DNA from 3 places in the Arthrobacter sp. StoSoilA2 genome. Region 1 is predicted to be linked to each of the others. Evidence: predicted binding sites of a transcription regulator. Region 1 holds the regulator's gene; each other region holds the start of a gene.
What was found. Region 1 encodes HrcA, which represses chaperone genes, less so after heat shock. Its sites were predicted from a motif close to TTNGCACTCGNNNNNNNCGAGTGCNAA; they were not measured.
Positions count from the first base shown of each region.

Region 2: LDN82_RS15570 (FmdB family zinc ribbon protein) is a predicted target of HrcA. The motif match lies at 3,751-3,777, and genes of this name have one in related genera.
Region 3: groL (chaperonin GroEL) is a predicted target of HrcA. The motif match lies at 4,197-4,223, and genes of this name have one in related genera.

Region 1 is NZ_AP024643.1:2,768,605-2,774,172, reverse strand. Features, by position in the region: gene hemW (radical SAM family heme chaperone HemW) at 1-355, shown strand, start outside; gene LDN82_RS12550 (DUF4870 domain-containing protein) at 386-799, opposite strand; gene LDN82_RS12545 (DUF3097 domain-containing protein) at 936-1,799, opposite strand; gene hrcA (heat-inducible transcriptional repressor HrcA) at 1,978-2,985, shown strand; gene dnaJ (molecular chaperone DnaJ) at 3,036-4,163, shown strand; gene LDN82_RS12530 (16S rRNA (uracil(1498)-N(3))-methyltransferase) at 4,166-4,939, shown strand; gene LDN82_RS12525 (GerMN domain-containing protein) at 4,983-5,568, opposite strand, start outside.
Region 2 is NZ_AP024643.1:3,423,917-3,429,484, reverse strand. Features, by position in the region: gene LDN82_RS15580 (DUF4011 domain-containing protein) at 1-2,497, shown strand, start outside; gene LDN82_RS15575 (RcpC/CpaB family pilus assembly protein) at 2,558-3,349, opposite strand; gene LDN82_RS15570 (FmdB family zinc ribbon protein) at 3,418-3,690, opposite strand; gene LDN82_RS15565 (5-formyltetrahydrofolate cyclo-ligase) at 3,847-4,461, opposite strand; gene galU (UTP--glucose-1-phosphate uridylyltransferase GalU) at 4,601-5,506, shown strand; gene LDN82_RS15555 (GNAT family protein) at 5,512-5,568, shown strand, end outside.
Region 3 is NZ_AP024643.1:1,025,411-1,030,978, forward strand. Features, by position in the region: gene LDN82_RS04825 (threonine/serine exporter family protein) at 1-967, shown strand, start outside; gene LDN82_RS04830 (siderophore-interacting protein) at 964-1,803, opposite strand; gene LDN82_RS04835 (uracil-DNA glycosylase) at 1,856-2,623, opposite strand; gene LDN82_RS04840 (DUF3263 domain-containing protein) at 2,756-3,067, shown strand; gene LDN82_RS04845 (LytR C-terminal domain-containing protein) at 3,116-3,736, shown strand; gene LDN82_RS04850 (cold-shock protein) at 3,926-4,129, shown strand; gene groL (chaperonin GroEL) at 4,443-5,568, shown strand, end outside.

The DNA.
Region 1 (5,568 bases):
CGATGACTGGTGGGGTATTGGTCCCGGTGCCCACTCCCACGTGGGCGGTGTCCGCTGGTGGAACGTTAAGCACCCCACGGCTTACGCCAACAGGCTGGCTGCAGGAGACTCGCCGGCAGCCGGCAGGGAAACTCTCGACGCCGACACCCGGGAAGTCGAGCGCATCATGCTTGAGGCGCGGCTCGGTACAGGGCTAGCGGTGGATGCGTTGGACAAAGTCGGCCGCCATGCGATGGCGGGACTTATCGCTGAAGAGCTGGTGGACCCGGTTGCGGCCTTCAAGGGTCGCCTGGTTCTTACGCTCAAAGGCCGGCTACTGGCGGACGCCGTGGTGCGCAGGATTCTGCCGGACTAACCGTCGGAAGAATCCTGCGGTGGCCCGGGACTACTTAATCCAGCGCAGGTTGAGCTTGTAGCGGTGGGGCTGCCCGTGGTTGACACGAATACCAGCCGAGACTGAGAAGCACGTAAGTGCTACCCAGATGCCCGTGGCGATGACTGCAAAGATATTTCCCACCACTGGAAGCAGAACAAGGATATTCGCCAGGACTGCTGCGATGGTCGGAGGGAGCGTGAAGTTCAGGGCTTCCTTGGATTCCTGCGCCGTAAACGGCCCGCGATCACGGAAGATCAGATAGATCAGCAGGGAGGGCAGGCATCCCAGAATTCCCCCGAAGTGCGCAAGGGTGGCCCACTGGCGGTCTTCGCTTGCCGTCAGTGGGAGTGCGTTTGCGGGCGCGCCATGGTACTGGGGCTGGCCTGCGGCGCTGCCCGGTTCTTCAGGAGCGTTCTCTGCCACGGTGTCTTCCCTTTGCTGTAAAGATGCTGCAGTGTTGCTGTCCCAGAATACTGGGTTCCGGGTCATCCCGGGACCAACGCCCCGTTACGTTCCCGGGAAAAGTGCGTTCAGGAAACGTAAATTCAGGACAAGACCGTCAGGCAGTGGTGAGGAAATCGATGACTTCCTCCACCCTTCCCAGCAGCGAGGCTTCCAGATCGGCGTAGGTGCGGACCGCACCAAGCAGGCGCTGCCAGCCGAGTCCAATGTCTTCGGCGGTTTCGTGCGGCCAACCGAAAGCGGTCAATATTCCGGTCTTCCAGTCAGTGCCGCGTGGAACGTCCGGCCACCGCTCAATACCCAGCACTTTTGGCCGGATCGCTTGCCAGACGTCTACGTACGGATGGCCGACGATCAGCACGTTTCCGGCGGCTCCGGGCACCGTCATGGCTTCTGCGGCGATGCGTGATTCCTTTGAGCCCGCTACCAGATGGTCTACCAGGATCCCAAGCCTGCGGCCGGGCCCGGGTGAGAACTCTGCGATCGCTGACCTGAGGTCGTCCACGCCGTGCAGCGGCTCTACGACGATGCCCTCAATGCGGAGATCATCGCCCCAGACTTTCTCCACCAGTTCGGCGTCGTGCTTGCCTTCCACCCAAATACGGCTCGCCTTGGCCACCTGGGCACGCTGGCCCAGGACCCTGACGGACCCGGATGCCGTTCGACCCGGCTGCAGAGATGAACCAGGAGTCGAACCAGGAGCCTTTGCCGCCGGCGGCATGAGGCGGATGGCCTGTCCTTCAAGCAGGAAACCGAATCCGAGCTGGAAGGACTTGGTTTTACCACGCCGGTCCTCAAGGGAGACGATGTGCATTCCCCCCGATTTCTCCACGCGGGTGACTTCGCCCACCCAGCCGGACTGGACGTCTTCAAGGACCATCCCGCGCTGGACGGCTACCTCGGGGAGCTGGCGTTTGGCAGGAGCGGACAGATCCTGCGGGCCCCACGTATCGAAAGCCAAGGACTTCATACCCCTTTGTGCTGGTTGTGCTGGGAATAACTCCCGCGGGCGGTTTCAATGCTAGCAACGTGCTGGCTCATACTAGACTTGTTAGCACTTGGGCATGTTGAGTGCTAAGTATTGGTCCGAAAAGCTATCGGTCCTACACAGGCCGGGACAGTCGTCAGGAGGTGTTGCAATGAGTGAGCCACGCAAGCTTGAAGTACTGCGCGCAATTGTTGAGGATTATGTGCATTCCCGTGAGCCGGTTGGATCCAAGGCACTTGTGGAGCGGCACCATCTCGGCGTTTCAAGCGCCACCATCCGAAACGACATGGCCGTACTTGAAGAAGAGGGCCTGATCGCGGCGCCGCACACCAGTGCCGGCCGGATCCCAACGGACAAGGGCTATCGGCTGTTCGTGGACAGGATCTCGCAGGTCAAGCCGTTGTCCGCCGCGGAGCGTCGAGCCATCCACTCGCTGCTGGAAGGGCCGGACGACCTCGATGACATCCTTGAGCGCACCGTCAGGCTCCTGTCGCAACTGACCAACCAGGTCGCCGTCGTACAGTACCCGCACTCCAACCGCGCACTTGTCCGTCACGTTGAATTTGTCCTCCTGGCGCCCAAGCAGGTGCTGGTGGTCCTCATCGCAGATACAGGAAGCGTTGGCCAGAAGGTCATCGAGGCTGGCTCCGATGTCAGCAACGAGGCCCTGATGGCACTGCGCTCCCGGTTCCTTGGCAGTATCGCGGGAACCCAGCTGGCGCTGCTGCCGCAGGTGCTGCCATCCGTCGTGGCGCTGTGCCCGCCGGACCTTCGCGCACTCGCGCAGCATCTTGCCCATGGTCTCCAGGCTTTGAGCGACACCAGCCGTGAAGAGCGCATCGTCATGGCCGGAACAGCCAACCTTGCCCGCTCCAATGTGGATTTCCCGTTGAGTATCGGGCCAGTGCTGGAAGCTCTTGAGGAACAAGTTGTCATGCTCCGGTTGTTGTCCGATATGGGGGATGATCCCCGCGGCGTGACAGTCAGCATCGGACGCGAGAATCCTTACGACGGCCTGGCCGAGGCCTCGGTCGTGGCAACGGGGTACGGCTCCGGAGCCAAGGTCGGAATCCTCGGACCAACCCGGATGGACTATCCCACCACCATGGCTGCCGTGCGCGCCGTGGCCCGCTACCTTTCCCGCATTCTCGGCGGCTGACGCCGGCCCCGAGGTAAGAACCGCTTTACAACAAGGAAGAGATACCGACTTTGAGCAGCCACTATGACGTTTTGGGAGTCTCGCCGGAAGCCACCGGGGAAGAGATCAAAAAGGCGTACCGCAAGTTGGCGCGAAAGCTTCACCCGGACGTCAACCCCGGGGAGGATGTCGCGGAGCAGTTCAAAGCCGTGACGCATGCTTACGAAGTGCTGTCCGACCCCCAGAAGCGTCGCGTCTACGATGCCACCGGCAACGAGAATGGCACTGACAACGGCTTCGGCGGCGGCTACTCAGGCCAAGGCTTTGCCTTCCAGGACATCTTCGACACCTTCTTCGGCGGTGGCGGCGGACACGCTGGACCAGCCTCCCGTGTGCGTCGGGGCCAGGATGCACTCATCAGCGTCCGCATCGACCTCAAAGACGCCGTGTTCGGTGTCAACAAGAAGCTCGAAGTTGATACGGCAGTGGTTTGCCCCACGTGTGATGGCAGCTGCTGCCGGCCGGGCACCCACCCGGAGCGTTGTGACATTTGTGGCGGCAGTGGCCAGGTCCAGAGGGCCGTTCGATCCATCCTGGGCCAGGTCATGACCACCGCCCCCTGTGGTTCCTGCGAAGGCTTCGGTACCGTCATCAAGGATCCCTGCAATGAGTGCAACGGCCAGGGCCGCATCCGTAGCCGCCGGTCCCTCACCATCAAGGTACCCGCCGGTGTTGCCACGGGTACGCGGATCCAGCTCTCCGGCCAAGGCGAAGCAGGACCGGCAGGCGGACCTGCCGGCGACCTCTACGTAGAGATCCGCGTCAACAGTGACTCCACCTATATCCGTGAAGGCGACGATCTGCACGCAACACTGAGCGTTCCGATGACGGCCGCTGCTTTGGGTACGGAACTGAGCCTGGAAACCTTTGACGGGCCCCAGGAGATCGACGTCAAGGCCGGCACCCAGTCCGGCGAGGTCATCACGCTTCGCGGTTTGGGTGTTACCCACCTCAGGGGCTACGGTCGCGGCGATCTCAAGGTGCACCTGCACGTTGAGACGCCGGTCAAGCTGGATCCGGCACAGGAAGAGCTTCTGCAGCAGCTTGCCAAGTTGCGGGGCGAGCAGTTCAGCGAAGGCAAACTCGTGGCCAGCGGCGGCATGTTCGCCAAGCTGCGGGACAAGCTCGGTAACCTGTAGCGGTGAGCAACCCCGTTTTCTTCACGCCTGCCGGGACCCTGGACGGTGTTGAGCCGGGCGCGTTGTTCGTCATCGACGGTGCGGAAGCCCGGCATGCCGTGACGGTGAAGCGCCTCACCGTCGGTGAGGCCGTGGACATTGCCGATGGCGCAGGAGCCCGCCTGACAGGCACGGTGGCAGAGGCCGGCCCTGGAAGTTTGTCCGTCATGGCATCCAGTGTGATTTTCGAGGACCAGCCGGATGTGCGTTTGGTGCTTGTCCAGGCATTGGCCAAGGGTGACCGCGACGAGTTGGCTATTGAAACGGCCACCGAACTGGGCATTGATGCAGTGATCCCTTGGCAGGCCGAGCGATCCATTGTCCGCTGGAAGGGGGATCGCGCTGCAAAGGCCCACGCCAAGTGGCAGTCTGTGGTCACTGCCGCGGCCAAGCAGGCCCGCAGGGCATGGATACCCGAGGTACGTCCCATCCTGGATTCCGCGGCGCTGGCAAAGGCTGTTGCTGCCGCAGACCTGGCTGTGATCCTTCACGAGGACGCCAAGAACCCTTTGCGGACCGTCCTTGAAGCGCCGCTCGTGGCTGAAGGCGGCGGGCTGGAGTCGCCGCGTGAAGTCCTCTTGATCGTGGGGCCGGAAGGTGGCATCTCGCCGCGCGAGGTGACGCGCCTCAGCGACGCCGGGGCGGTCACGGCTCTCTTGGGCCACCACGTCCTGAGGTCATCGACGGCGGGACCCGCCGCCGTCGTACTCGCCTCCGACGTCCTGGGCCGCTGGTAGGCCGTGGGGGCTGGCAGGCGAAACTACCCTGGGGACCCTGGCTCTAGCCGACGCTGAAAAGACGCGTATCCGTGGTGGATGTGTCTGCTTGCCCGGAGTCCTGAACCTGGGTCACGCGTAATTCGTATTTCCCTGGTTTCAGGGTTGCGCTGAAGGAGAACACGCCGAATTGTCCCGGCTCGCCGGTGGCTTTTGTCTGGCCGGTCAACAGGCTGGTTTTCTCACCGCTGCCGTTGTCCCGGAGAATCTGCCAGCTGACGGGCTTGGAGCTGTCAGTGCTGCGGCCATTGAACTTAACGGCGCCGGCGGGCAGCGAGGTGTCCTCCTGCGGGTCGATAATCCACAGTGGCGCAACCAAGGAAGCGTCCCTGGCCATTGGTTGACCGAGCCGCACCTGGCCAAACGCCATGAAATCCGTGTGGCCGTCGACCAGAATGACCACCTGGATTTGCTGCCCTGAATTGATCAGGCCCGACGACGACGCCGCTGCGGTGGCCGTGTAGACCAGCTGCTGTACAGCCCGTTGCGCCATACCTGCATCAAGGTTGGAATTGAAGGCGTCCCGCGAAATATCAACCGTGATCACGTTCTTGCCCGAAATGGAGGTTGCCAGGCTGCCTGGGTCCTGC
Region 2 (5,568 bases), 660 kb from region 1:
CCTTCACAGCTCCCTGGTCCTCGTCCAGGAGCAGCGTGCCCTGTGGGCAGGTTATGCCACCACGCAACGCCACCCGGCCGTGCCGTCCGGGCTCGCCGACCTCGGGTCCTTGTATCGCGAACTGGATGGCGAGCTTCGCCGCCTGGGTGAGGCACTCAAGCACACCTCTGCCGGTGGTTCGCTGCACCAGACACCGTACCTGGAACTGATGGAGCGGCTGGAACGGCTGGTAGCGGATACTGCCACGCTTGAAACACTCCCGGAGCGCACGCTGCTCATTGAGGAGATGCGCGAGCACGGCCTCGGCGAACTGCTCGCTGACCTTGCTGCCCGTGAAGTGCCGGCCGCTTCGGTGGCGGCCGAGCTGGACCTTGCCTGGTGGCAGTCTGCTTTGGAGGCAATGATCAGTGGTGACGACTACCTCGCCATGTCCGACGGCGACTCGCTCCGCCGCCTGGAAGCTGAGTACCGCCTTGCGGACCAAGCCCACATTGCCAGTGGTGCTGCGCGTTTGCGGTGGCAGTTGGCCCGGAAGTGGAGCGAGGGGATAGTTGAGCACCCCAGGCAGGCTGAGTTGCTTCGGGCCCTGCTCAAGGATGGTCGGGTTACGCTCCCGGCTCTGAGTGCCCAGGCTCCCGACCTCGTACCCATGCTTGTTCCGGTGTGGTCTGTAAGCCCCTACCTGTTGACGGGGGTTCTTCCCGCGGAGCAGAAGTTTGACGCGGTGATCGTCATCGACGCTGAATCGACCTCGCTCCAGGCCGTCCTTCCGGCGATTGCGCGAGCCCGGCAAGTCATAGCCTTCGGTGATGCGAAGATTGCGAATGCCCGCACCTTCAGCGTGGCCGTGGAACCTCCAGTGGCGGGAGTGGCCAGCCACGAAACCGTGGACAGCGCGTTCAAGGCCCTGGCACGCGTCCTGCCCACCTGGCAGCTGAACTGGGTCTACCGGGCGGTCGATGAGGACCTCATCCTGCAGTTGAGCAAGAACTACTACGACGGCGGCCTCCGGCGTTTGCCCGATGGCAGTTCGGTGACGGGCCTGGATCGTTCGATCCTGGTGGAGTACATCCCCGATGGAACCGGACTCCCGGGCGCCGACCATGAGGGCGTTGAGTCCGTTACGGCGGAGGTCAACCGGGTAGTGGACCTTGTCTTCGAGCACGCCAGGCTTCGGCCACGGACTTCCCTGGCTGTGGTCACGGCCAGCCTGCGCCATGCTGCGCGGATTGGCGAGGCAATCAGGCTTCAATTGCCCAACCACCCCTTGTTGTCCGCCTTCTTCGGTGCTGGCCCCGAGTCCTTCCGCGTGGTTGACCTTGAGCGAGCCCAAGGCCTGGTGCGTGACCATGTCATTTTCTCCCTCGGCTACGGCCGGACACCTCATGGCCGCGCCTTGCACTCGTTCGGACCCCTGTCGGCGGAGGGCGGACGAAACCGCTTTGCCTTGGCTATGACCCGCGCCCGCCGTTCCATGCACGTCCTGAGCTGCTTCCGCCCGGAAGATCTGGATCTGGATCGCCTGGCCCACGGGGCTGTGGACTTTTACGAACTGCTGGACCGTGAACTGTCCGGGAACAGCAACCTTGGAACTCCTGCCTCGCGCGCCGTTGCCAGCGAACAGGCCTTGGGGGAGGACCCCCTGGTTGCCGATCTCGGCGAGAGGTTGCGGGCCAGAGGTGCCCGCGTCTGGCACCTCTATGACGGTGTCCTGGACATTGCCGCCGCTGCCGATCCCGTCCACACCATTGGACGGGAGGGTGCCGAGATTCCCACCCCGGTGGCAATCGAGTCCGACGGCACGGAACGCTACCGGCGCATGAGCGTCCGCGAACGCAGCCGTCTGAGGCCCCAGCTGCTGGAACGCATGGGCTGGCGTTACATGTCCCTGTGGACCATCGAAGTGTTCACCGATCCCTCGTCCTGCGCGGATCGAATCGGATCCTATTTGGGTCTTGAAAACCATGTTCCCCAGGCCGTACCCCCAGCGGAGCATGGCTTCCTGGACATGGATGTTGAACAATTGAATCTGGACAATGCGGCTTCCTCGTACGCAAGCTCCTCCTATAGCAGTTCCCCGCACAGCAGTTCCTCCTACAGCCGGGCCTCGCATCGGCAAAGCCCGGGAGGTGCCCAGGCATCGCTGGAACCACAGCTGCCCGGGCAGGCAGGTGTGGACAATCGCAGGGGGCCAGGTGGCGAACCGGGCAACGCAGAAGCCAGCACTCCAACCCCCAGTGATCCAGATGATGGGACTGAAGCACCAGTGAAAGAACAGGGAACCGGCAACGAAAGCGGCTCTGACGAACAGACCGCAGCCGTAAGCGCCGAAAACGCTGAAGAGTCCGCGGAGACAAAGACTCCTGCGGCGAAGCAAGCCTCCGGTGGCATCTTGCCCACCAAGGCCGCTGAAGACGACCCCCGCCGTTGGGGCGACGAAGGCAACTATGACCATGAGCAGTGGTTGAAAGAGCAAAAGCCCCCGCATTGGGGCTGATTGCGTCATGGAATCCAAACCCTGCACCATGGATTGACCAAACGCTGGGATTGACCAAACCTAGGGATTGACCAAAACAAAGAAAAGCTTGCCTTGCGTTGATGCGCCGGCAAGCTTTTCTGCTTGTGGAGGATTTGCCGCCACTACCACCAACCCGTCTGTGTCGCTGGTTCCCAGCCATTGGCCGGGTTTACCCCCTTGGGCAGATGTCCATAGGACAGGGACGGAGGCGGCAAGGACTTCAGTTTGCCGGGATTCGTCGTATGACCCGGCGGCGGTAAGTACTACATTCACCAGCTGTCCCGGGGACAGCAGCTGGATGGATGAAGGGTCAGCCATGCGAAGGGGGACCGCAGCTGAGCCTACGGGTGCGCCTGTGAGAAGTCCCGGCCCCAGAAGATTGGATTCAGTAGGAATCTGCCCTTTGGCCAAAGGCGAGGCGAGCTGGCGGCCCACCAGTGAAACGTGATCCTCCAGGGCTCCGGAAATTGCGAGGTCCGGCGGCACACCAACATTGGTGAAGTCTGACTCGGTGAGGTTGGTGCCTGCTGCGAGGTCGTGGGCAGCGACGAGAATGCTGACGCGCTGCTCAGAGGCAGGGGTTAGCTGTTGAACGGTAATGCCCGTGGCCAGGCAGAGCAGCAGTGCAACTGTCAGCCGACGGTTCCGGGTGACCCAGAACTTGAGGCTCTGCCTGCGGCCCAGCCTGATCTGGCGATGTGGCCCCTGCTTCCGGGGGAGGAAATGGCCAGCCGTGGTTGTGGGCTTGCTCCGGGGGCCATCACGGCCCCGGACAGGGGGACTGGGGCGTTCACGGCGGGGGACTGTCGAAGTGGTTGTCTTTAGTGGCATGACGCCACGTTAGCCACCGGGCCCGGCCACCCAACAGCGGCCGGGTGCCCTATGTGGAAAAGTGCCGGCTAGCTGGCAGCGGCTGCGTCCGCCGGTGCAGGCGTGGCAGCAGGGGCCGGAGTCGCCGGGGAGGAGGGCGCGGCGGAGACGGTGCTGCCCTTGGCATCGCGCGAATCCGTGCGGTAGAAGCCCGAGCCCTTGAAGACAACGCCGACGCTGTTGAACTTCTTGCGGAGCGCGCCCTGGCATTCAGGGCACTCCGTCAGGGAGCTGTCAGAAAAGGACTGGACGATGTCAAAGGCATGGTCACAGTCTTTGCAGGCGTATGCGTATGTGGGCACTGAGTTCCTCCTTCAGGACAAAGTTCAGGTCCTGTGGAGCCGTGGCGGAGAATCTCCGCATTAGCAGTCGCAGGGCCTGAGTGCCAATTCTATCATCCGCATCCGGCTCGTTCGCTATCTCCCAACTGCATATAAATGCGGGACTTCACGTATGGGTCAATCGAGATCACTCCCGCGGCCAAGCGTGATGATTCCGGAGGGCGTCAGCACCTCCGGCACCGGCCGGTCAAAAGGCTCTGCGGGGATAGCTCCCGAAGGCAACACATCGTCGTCGTACACCACTGCAATGGTGGGTGGCCGCCCGCCGGAATTGTCCAGGCCTTGGAGGAGCCGGTCGTAGTAGCCGCCACCCTGTCCGATGCGGTTGCCATCCCGGTCGACGGCCGTGGCCGGCATGAAGATGCCCGCAGCAGAGCTCACCACAGCACTGTCCAAACGTTCGCCTTCGGGTTCGTCGATGGGTGCGTAGTCGGACCGGACGAAGGCTGTCTCCGGCGTCCAGTACACCCAGCTCAACTGGCGGCCGGCCTCGCAGACAGGAAGCAGGACCTGGTGGCCGGCGTTGTGGAGCCCTGCGATCAAGGGCATGGTTGGGGGCTCGTGGGAGACGCCCACGTAGATGGCGAAGGTCGTGGGCGATCCGGCCGAAATTTTCCGGGCCCAGGCCAAGCCGTGCCGTGCAATTGATTCGCCGGCCTGGGCTACAAGCTCCTTGGTGAGGCTGCGCCTATACAGGCGTCGGCTGCTGCGGATGTCGTCCTTGGATGCCATTTTTGTCCGATCATGAGATTCCCGCGGGCCACCGTGGTGTGCCTAAAGCAGCAAATCGGCTCCAGTCCAGGGGCTGTTTCTGCGTCTTGCCACGGCGGGGGTTTACCCGTTGATGTATTCCTTCCGTTACATTAGTCCGGTGACTCTCGATAACAATGCTGTCCGTAAGGCCGTCATCCCCGCAGCGGGTCTTGGTACCAGGTTCCTCCCCGCCACAAAGGCGATGCCGAAGGAAATGCTGCCCGTGGTTGACAAGCCAGCCATCCAGTACGTCGTCGAAGAAGCGGTGAAGGTTGGCCTGCACGACGTCCTGATGATCACCGGGCGCAGCAAGCGCGCCCTGGAAGACCACTTTGACCGTGTGCCGGCGTTGGAAGCAACGCTGGCAGAGAAGGGCGATACTGCCAAGCTTGAAGCCATCCAGTCCGCCACCAACCTGGGTGACATCCACTATGTCCGCCAGGGCGATCCCAACGGTCTCGGCCATGCAGTCCTTCGTGCAAAGCAGCATGTCGGGCATGAGCCTTTTGCGGTCTTGCTGGGCGATGACCTCATCGATCCCCGTGAGGACCTGCTGAGCGAAATGATCGCTGTCCAGCAAAAAACCGGCGGTTCCGTTGTTGCCCTCATTGAAGTTGAGCCTTCCAAGATCAGCGCCTATGGTTGCGCCGACGTCGAGGATAGCGATGAGGACGGCTACGTCCGCATCAAGCAGCTCGTTGAAAAGCCGTCCCCCGAGGAAGCTCCATCCAACCTCGCGGTGATCGGCCGTTACGTTCTCCATCCGGCAGTGTTTGACGTCCTGGAAAACACCGCTCCCGGACGTGGCGGAGAGATCCAGCTGACGGATGCCCTTGAAGTTCTGGCTGCCGGGGAAGGCGAAGGCTACGGCGTTTATGGCGTTGTCTTCCGTGGACGCCGCTATGACACCGGTGACAAGTTGAGCTACTTGAAAGCCTGCATCGAGTTGGCATGCGAACGCGATGACCTGGGCCCCGAGCTCCGCGAGTGGCTGCCCACCTTCACTGCCGGTCTTCCCAAATAAAACCGGTGTACGGCTCTGCGATCTGGCCGGTAACGCTGGAAAGCGGAGCCTTGGTGCTCCGG
Region 3 (5,568 bases), 1.7 Mb from region 1:
AGTCCGTCGACTCAACGACATCGTCCGGAGCGCCAAGCCCTTCCCTCGCTGGATGGTAACCGTTGCCTTCGCTGTGTTCGCCGCGGTGTTCGTGGGCGTACTGGGCGGCGGTCCGGGCGCTTCAGCCCTGGCATTTGGCTCCAACTTGCTCATCAGCCTGGTTGCGCGTCAATTGAGCCGGTGGCGCACCCCGGACTTCTTCATCACCCTGTCGTGCTCGTTCCTGGTTACATTTATCGCCCTCATGCTGCGTTGGGCTGGCGCGGACATCGCTCCGTCCATTGTGGTTGCGGGCGGGATCCTGTTGTTGCTTCCCACAGGCAGGCTGGTGTCTTCCGTTCAGGACGCCATCAACGGCTTCCCCGTCACGGCCGCCGGACGATTCCTCTCCACGTTGCTCACCTTCGGCGCGATCGTCGCCGGCATCGCCGTCGCGGTTGTGGTGGGGACCCTCATGGGCAGCGAAGTCCTGGACGTCACCAAAACATTCCCGGACGCGTATCCTTTGTGGGGCCAAGCCATCCTGATCGCGATCGCGGTGGTAGCTATTGGGGTCACCGAACAAACACAGATGCGTTTGTTACTCCCGACGGCGGCAGTCGGCCTGGTTGGCTTTTTCGTCTTGTGGGGGGCTACTACGGCCGGGTTTGGCGACCGCTTGTCGCCGGCAGTTTCGGCTGTGGCTATCGGCCTGCTGGCTCGGGTAGTGGCGCTGAAACTTGGTGCTCCCCAACTTGTGGTGGCTGTTCCGGCCGCGCTGATTCTGCTGCCCGGCCTGACCATATTCCGTTCGATGTATGTATTGACCATCGAGGAAGCGGACATTCTGCAGGGCGCGGGGGGCATGTTGAACGCAGGCGCGATTGTCCTGGGAGTGGCAGCAGGCATCGTGCTGGGCGATAACCTGGCGCGGCCGCTTACGAAGGGACTATCCAGCAACGAGCGCCGCAGGGTACGGCGCCGCTAGATCTGTCCTACGGGGAGCTTCTTCTCTGCCTGGAACACTTCCTCTACCCGGCCCTGTGCCCAGTAGCCGGAGAGTGAAACCTGCGAACGCTCCAGGCCGCGCTGGGTGAAGAAGATCTGCCGCAGGCCCTTCATGTAGCCCCTTTCGCCATGCGCAAAGACATCTACGCGGCCGGGCAGCCACTGGATTTCGCGAAGCGCGTCCAGCAACACCTCGCTTGATCCGGCGGGCACTCCGTTGCGCTGGAGCCATCGGAGTTCCAGGCCGGCAGGAGCGGCGATAGGCAGGATGTCCTCGGCGCTGTCCACCTCAAGGAACGCATATCCGCGGGCTTCCGGGGCGAGGGCCTCTATGCAGGCTGCGATGGCTGGAATCGCGGCGTCATCGCCGGCGAAGAGGTGCCAATCGGCGTCGGGCGCGGGGTTGTAGCCGCCGCCGGGGCCGGTAAAAATCAGGGAGTCTCCGGGTTCTGCTGCCGCCGCCCAAGGCCCTGCCAGGCCCTCGTCGCCATGGACTACGAAGTCAATCGCCAGTTCGCGTTCTTCAAGGTTCACCCAGCGGATGGTGTACGTCCGGGTGTGCGGCCATTGCTCACGTGGCATTGACTCGCGGATGCCCCACAGGTCCAGCGGAAGCTGGTAATCAACGCCGGGCTGCGGAAAAACTATCTTGACGTATCGGTCCACGTATTCGTTGTTCGCGTAGTCGCTGAACCCTGGGCCGCCGGCGACGATCCGCACCATGTGGGGTGAGAGCCATTCTTTGCGCAGGACGGTCAGGTTAACCTGCGGACGCGTGTTCCGGGTGGCGGACGAGGTAACGGGGAGAGCAGCCATGTAGGCAAGCCTAAGCTAATTCGTTGGGTGCCACCTGCGTATGAGTCGAAGGTTACAAGATGGGTAGTTCCCAATTGACGGGCTCTGCGCCCTGTTCCATCAACAGTTGGTTGGTGCGGCTGAAGGGCTTGGAACCAAAGAAACCACGGGATGCTGAGAGGGGACTCGGGTGCACTGACGTGATTGCCGGTGTGCCATCCAGCAGCGGCATGACCGCTTCGGCGTCCTTCCCCCACAGAATCGCTACCAGCGGACTACGGCGTCCCGCGCCGTCGGTGCGATGGGCTACCGCCCTGACGGCCGCCGTCGTGATTGCCTCCCAGCCTTTGCCGCGGTGTGAGCCGGCGTTTCCCGCTGCGACGCTAAGGACGCGGTTCAGCAGCAAGACGCCTTGGTCCGTCCAGGCTGTGAGGTCGCCATGGATGCGCGGCGGGAGCCCAAGGTCGTCGTGGAGTTCACGATAGATATTTGCCAGGCTCCGGGGGATCGGCCGCGTATGCCGCGAGACGGCAAAGGAAAGCCCGACGGCGTGTCCCGGGGTTGGGTACGGGTCCTGGCCAAGGATGAGTACTTTGACGTCGGCCAGTGGTCGGCAGAAAGCCCGGAGCAGGTTGGTAGCCGGGGGTAGGACTTGGATCCCTTGGGCAGCCTGACCCGCAACAAAGGCCAAAGCTTCACGGAGTTGGCCTTCCACGGGTCGCAAGGCGTCCGCCCAATCCGCGGCCATCAGCTCTTCCAGGGGTCGGTCAACAAGCTCGTCGAAGCCCGGATCGGCAACGCCGGCAGGTTCCAGGTCAAACAGTGCATCCTCGCCAGTCACCCTGTCATTGTCCCCTCCATGGCATCGGCGGTGCGAATGACAGCGTTGTTATTCGCCCGTAACATGGGGGTAGGACATTTTCCCCCAACCAGCGTCAAGGAGTGTGCCGTGGCAGAACCAGCACCGGAACCAATGGCGCCGCAGTCTACCGGTTTGGCACTTGAAGACCTGGCGGCAGAGACCCGCAGTGACTCACCTTTAAGTGACCGTGATCAGCAAATGTTGGCCTTGGAGCGGCAATGGTGGAAGTACGCCGGCGCCAAGGAACAGGCGATCCGTGAGCTCTTCAATCTCTCCGCCACCCACTACTACCAGATCCTGAACGCACTTATCGATACCGAAGATGCGTTGGCCCACGATCCCATGCTTGTGAAGAGATTGCGTAGACTACGTACGTCGCGCCAACGTGCGCGGACAGCGCGCCGCCTGGGGTCCGACGCGTAAATCGCCCGGCTGATAGTCAGCAGCAACCAGCAAGGACAAGGCTTCACCATGACCAAATTTGCCAAGGATGAATTCGACCGGGTCCCACAGAACAGCTCCCGGCAGGGTGTTCACCGTGACGCCCAAGAGACAGCCCGCCCCAATTTGTGGCCGGTCTTGACCGTCGGAGCCGTCGCACTGGTGCTGGGACTCGTCGCTTTCCTTATACTTCCGCGGCTTGGCCTGGTTGCCCCCGGTGCGTCCGCAAGCGTTTCGACGCCGGCGCCCCAGCAGAGTGAAACTTCCCCTTCGGCTGCACCTACCGAATCAAGCAACGCGCCCATCGCTTCCGGTGAGCCGAGCCCGGGCACCACACCTTCCGGCGAAGCCTCGGCAACTCCTTCTGCTGCACCGGTGGACAAAACCGTTGCAGTTGCCGTCTACAACGGCACGGCTACGGCCGGGCTTGCGAGCCGCGTCGCAGGGCTGGTCCAAGGCGATGGCTGGACGCTGGGAACTGTGGGGAACTGGGGAGGCCTGCCGCAACAGTCTTCCGTGGTCTTCTACAACGTTCCCGGCCAGAAGGCGAACGCAGAAGCGCTGGGCAAGCTCCTGGGTATTTCCGCCGTTGTTGAATCTCCTGAAATCCAGCAGCCGCTGGTTGTTGTTGTGGGACCTGGCTACCAGTAGTTCCGCCGATCTTCGAGCATTTTCCCGGGGTTCCAGCCTCGAAAGTGGCAACTCGGTTAAGCCTCAATAACAAAAGTCATGGTGGACCCCTCCGCAGCAGCGCGCGGCGAGTGACTGTGGTTACAGTGGATTGATTCCGGTCCGGAGATCCCGGCAACCGGTCTTGGCTACTGTGAAAGTGTGGGCATCATGGCTTTGGGAACCGTCAAATGGTTCAATGCCGAAAAAGGGTATGGATTCATCACTGTGGATGACTCCGGCGACGACGTCTTCGTGCACTGGTCCGCGATTCAGATGGAAGGCTTCCGCGCTCTTGAGGAAGGCCAGCGGGTGGAGTTCGAATTAGGCGAAGGTCAGAAGGGTCCGCAGGCCGAAAGTGTCCGCGTTGCATAGTCCCCTCGGCCGTCGCGCCAGCTAACGGCTGAAACCCCTTTGTTTATAGCGCAAAGTGGCGCTTCTGCTTGCACTCTCCCCGGTCGAGTGCTAATTATTGATTTAGCACTCCTACGCTTCGACTGCTAACTGCGGCCCGGTTTACGCCGGCAGTAGATGGCTCTCGGAACGTCAGGAGGATCAAGAAACACCTTGGTGGGGTGAGGTCCGGAGCGCGGGGCATACAGAGGCCGCAAGCAAAGGACCGTCCGTCGCGGGCACCCTATCTGACAGGTTCCTTCTTAACGACTGTCCCGAAAGGACTACCGCCGTTATGGCCAAGATCATTGCATTTGATGAAGAGGCACGCCGCGGCCTCGAGCGGGGCCTGAACATCCTCGCCGACGCCGTCAAGGTCACCCTCGGCCCGCGTGGACGCAACGTCGTCCTCGAAAAGAAGTGGGGCGCCCCCACGATCACCAACGATGGTGTTTCCATCGCCAAGGAGATCGAGCTGGACGATCCTTACGAGAAGATCGGTGCTGAGCTGGTCAAGGAAGTTGCCAAGAAGACGGATGACGTCGCTGGCGACGGTACCACCACCGCTACGGTTCTCGCCCAGGCACTGGTCAAGGAAGGCCTGCGCAACGTTGCCGCCGGCGCCGACCCCCTGTCCCTGAAGCGCGGCATCGAGAAGGCCGTCGAGGCCGTCATCACCGAGCTGCTCGCCTCCGCCAAGGAGATCGAGACCAAGGAAGAGATCGCAGCTACGGCTTCCATCTCCGCCGGCGACCCGGAAATCGGCAGCCTCATTGCCGAGGCCCTGGACAAGGTGGGCAAGGAAGGCGTCATCACGGTCGAAGAGTCCAACACCTTCGGCCTGGAGCTCGAACTCACCGAAGGCATGCGCTTCGACAAGGGTTACATCTCCGCTTACTTCGTCACCGACGCTGAGCGCCAGGAAACGGTCCTCGAAGACCCGTACATCCTGATCGTGAACTCCAAGATCTCCAACGTGAAGGAACTTGTCACGGTCCTGGAGAAGGTCATGCAGTCCAACAAGCCGCTGCTGATCATCGCTGAAGACATCGAGGGCGAGGCCCTGGCCACCCTGATCGTCAACAAGATCCGTGGCACCTTCAAGTCTGTTGCCGTCAAGGCTCCGGGCTTCGGTGACCGCCGCAAGGCACAGCTCGCCGACATCGCCATCCTCACCGGTGGCCAGGTCATCTCGGAAGAGGTCGGCCTCAAGCTGGAGAACGCTGGACTGGATCTCCTCGGTACCGCCCGCAAGGTTGTCGTTACCAAGGACGAGACCACCATCGTTGAAGGTGCCGGCGACGCCGACCAGATCGCAGGCCGCGTTGCCCAGATCCGCGCCGAGATCGAGAACTCCGATTCCGACTACGACCGCGAGAAGCTGCAGGAACGCCTGGCCAAGCTGGCCGGCGGCGTTGCAG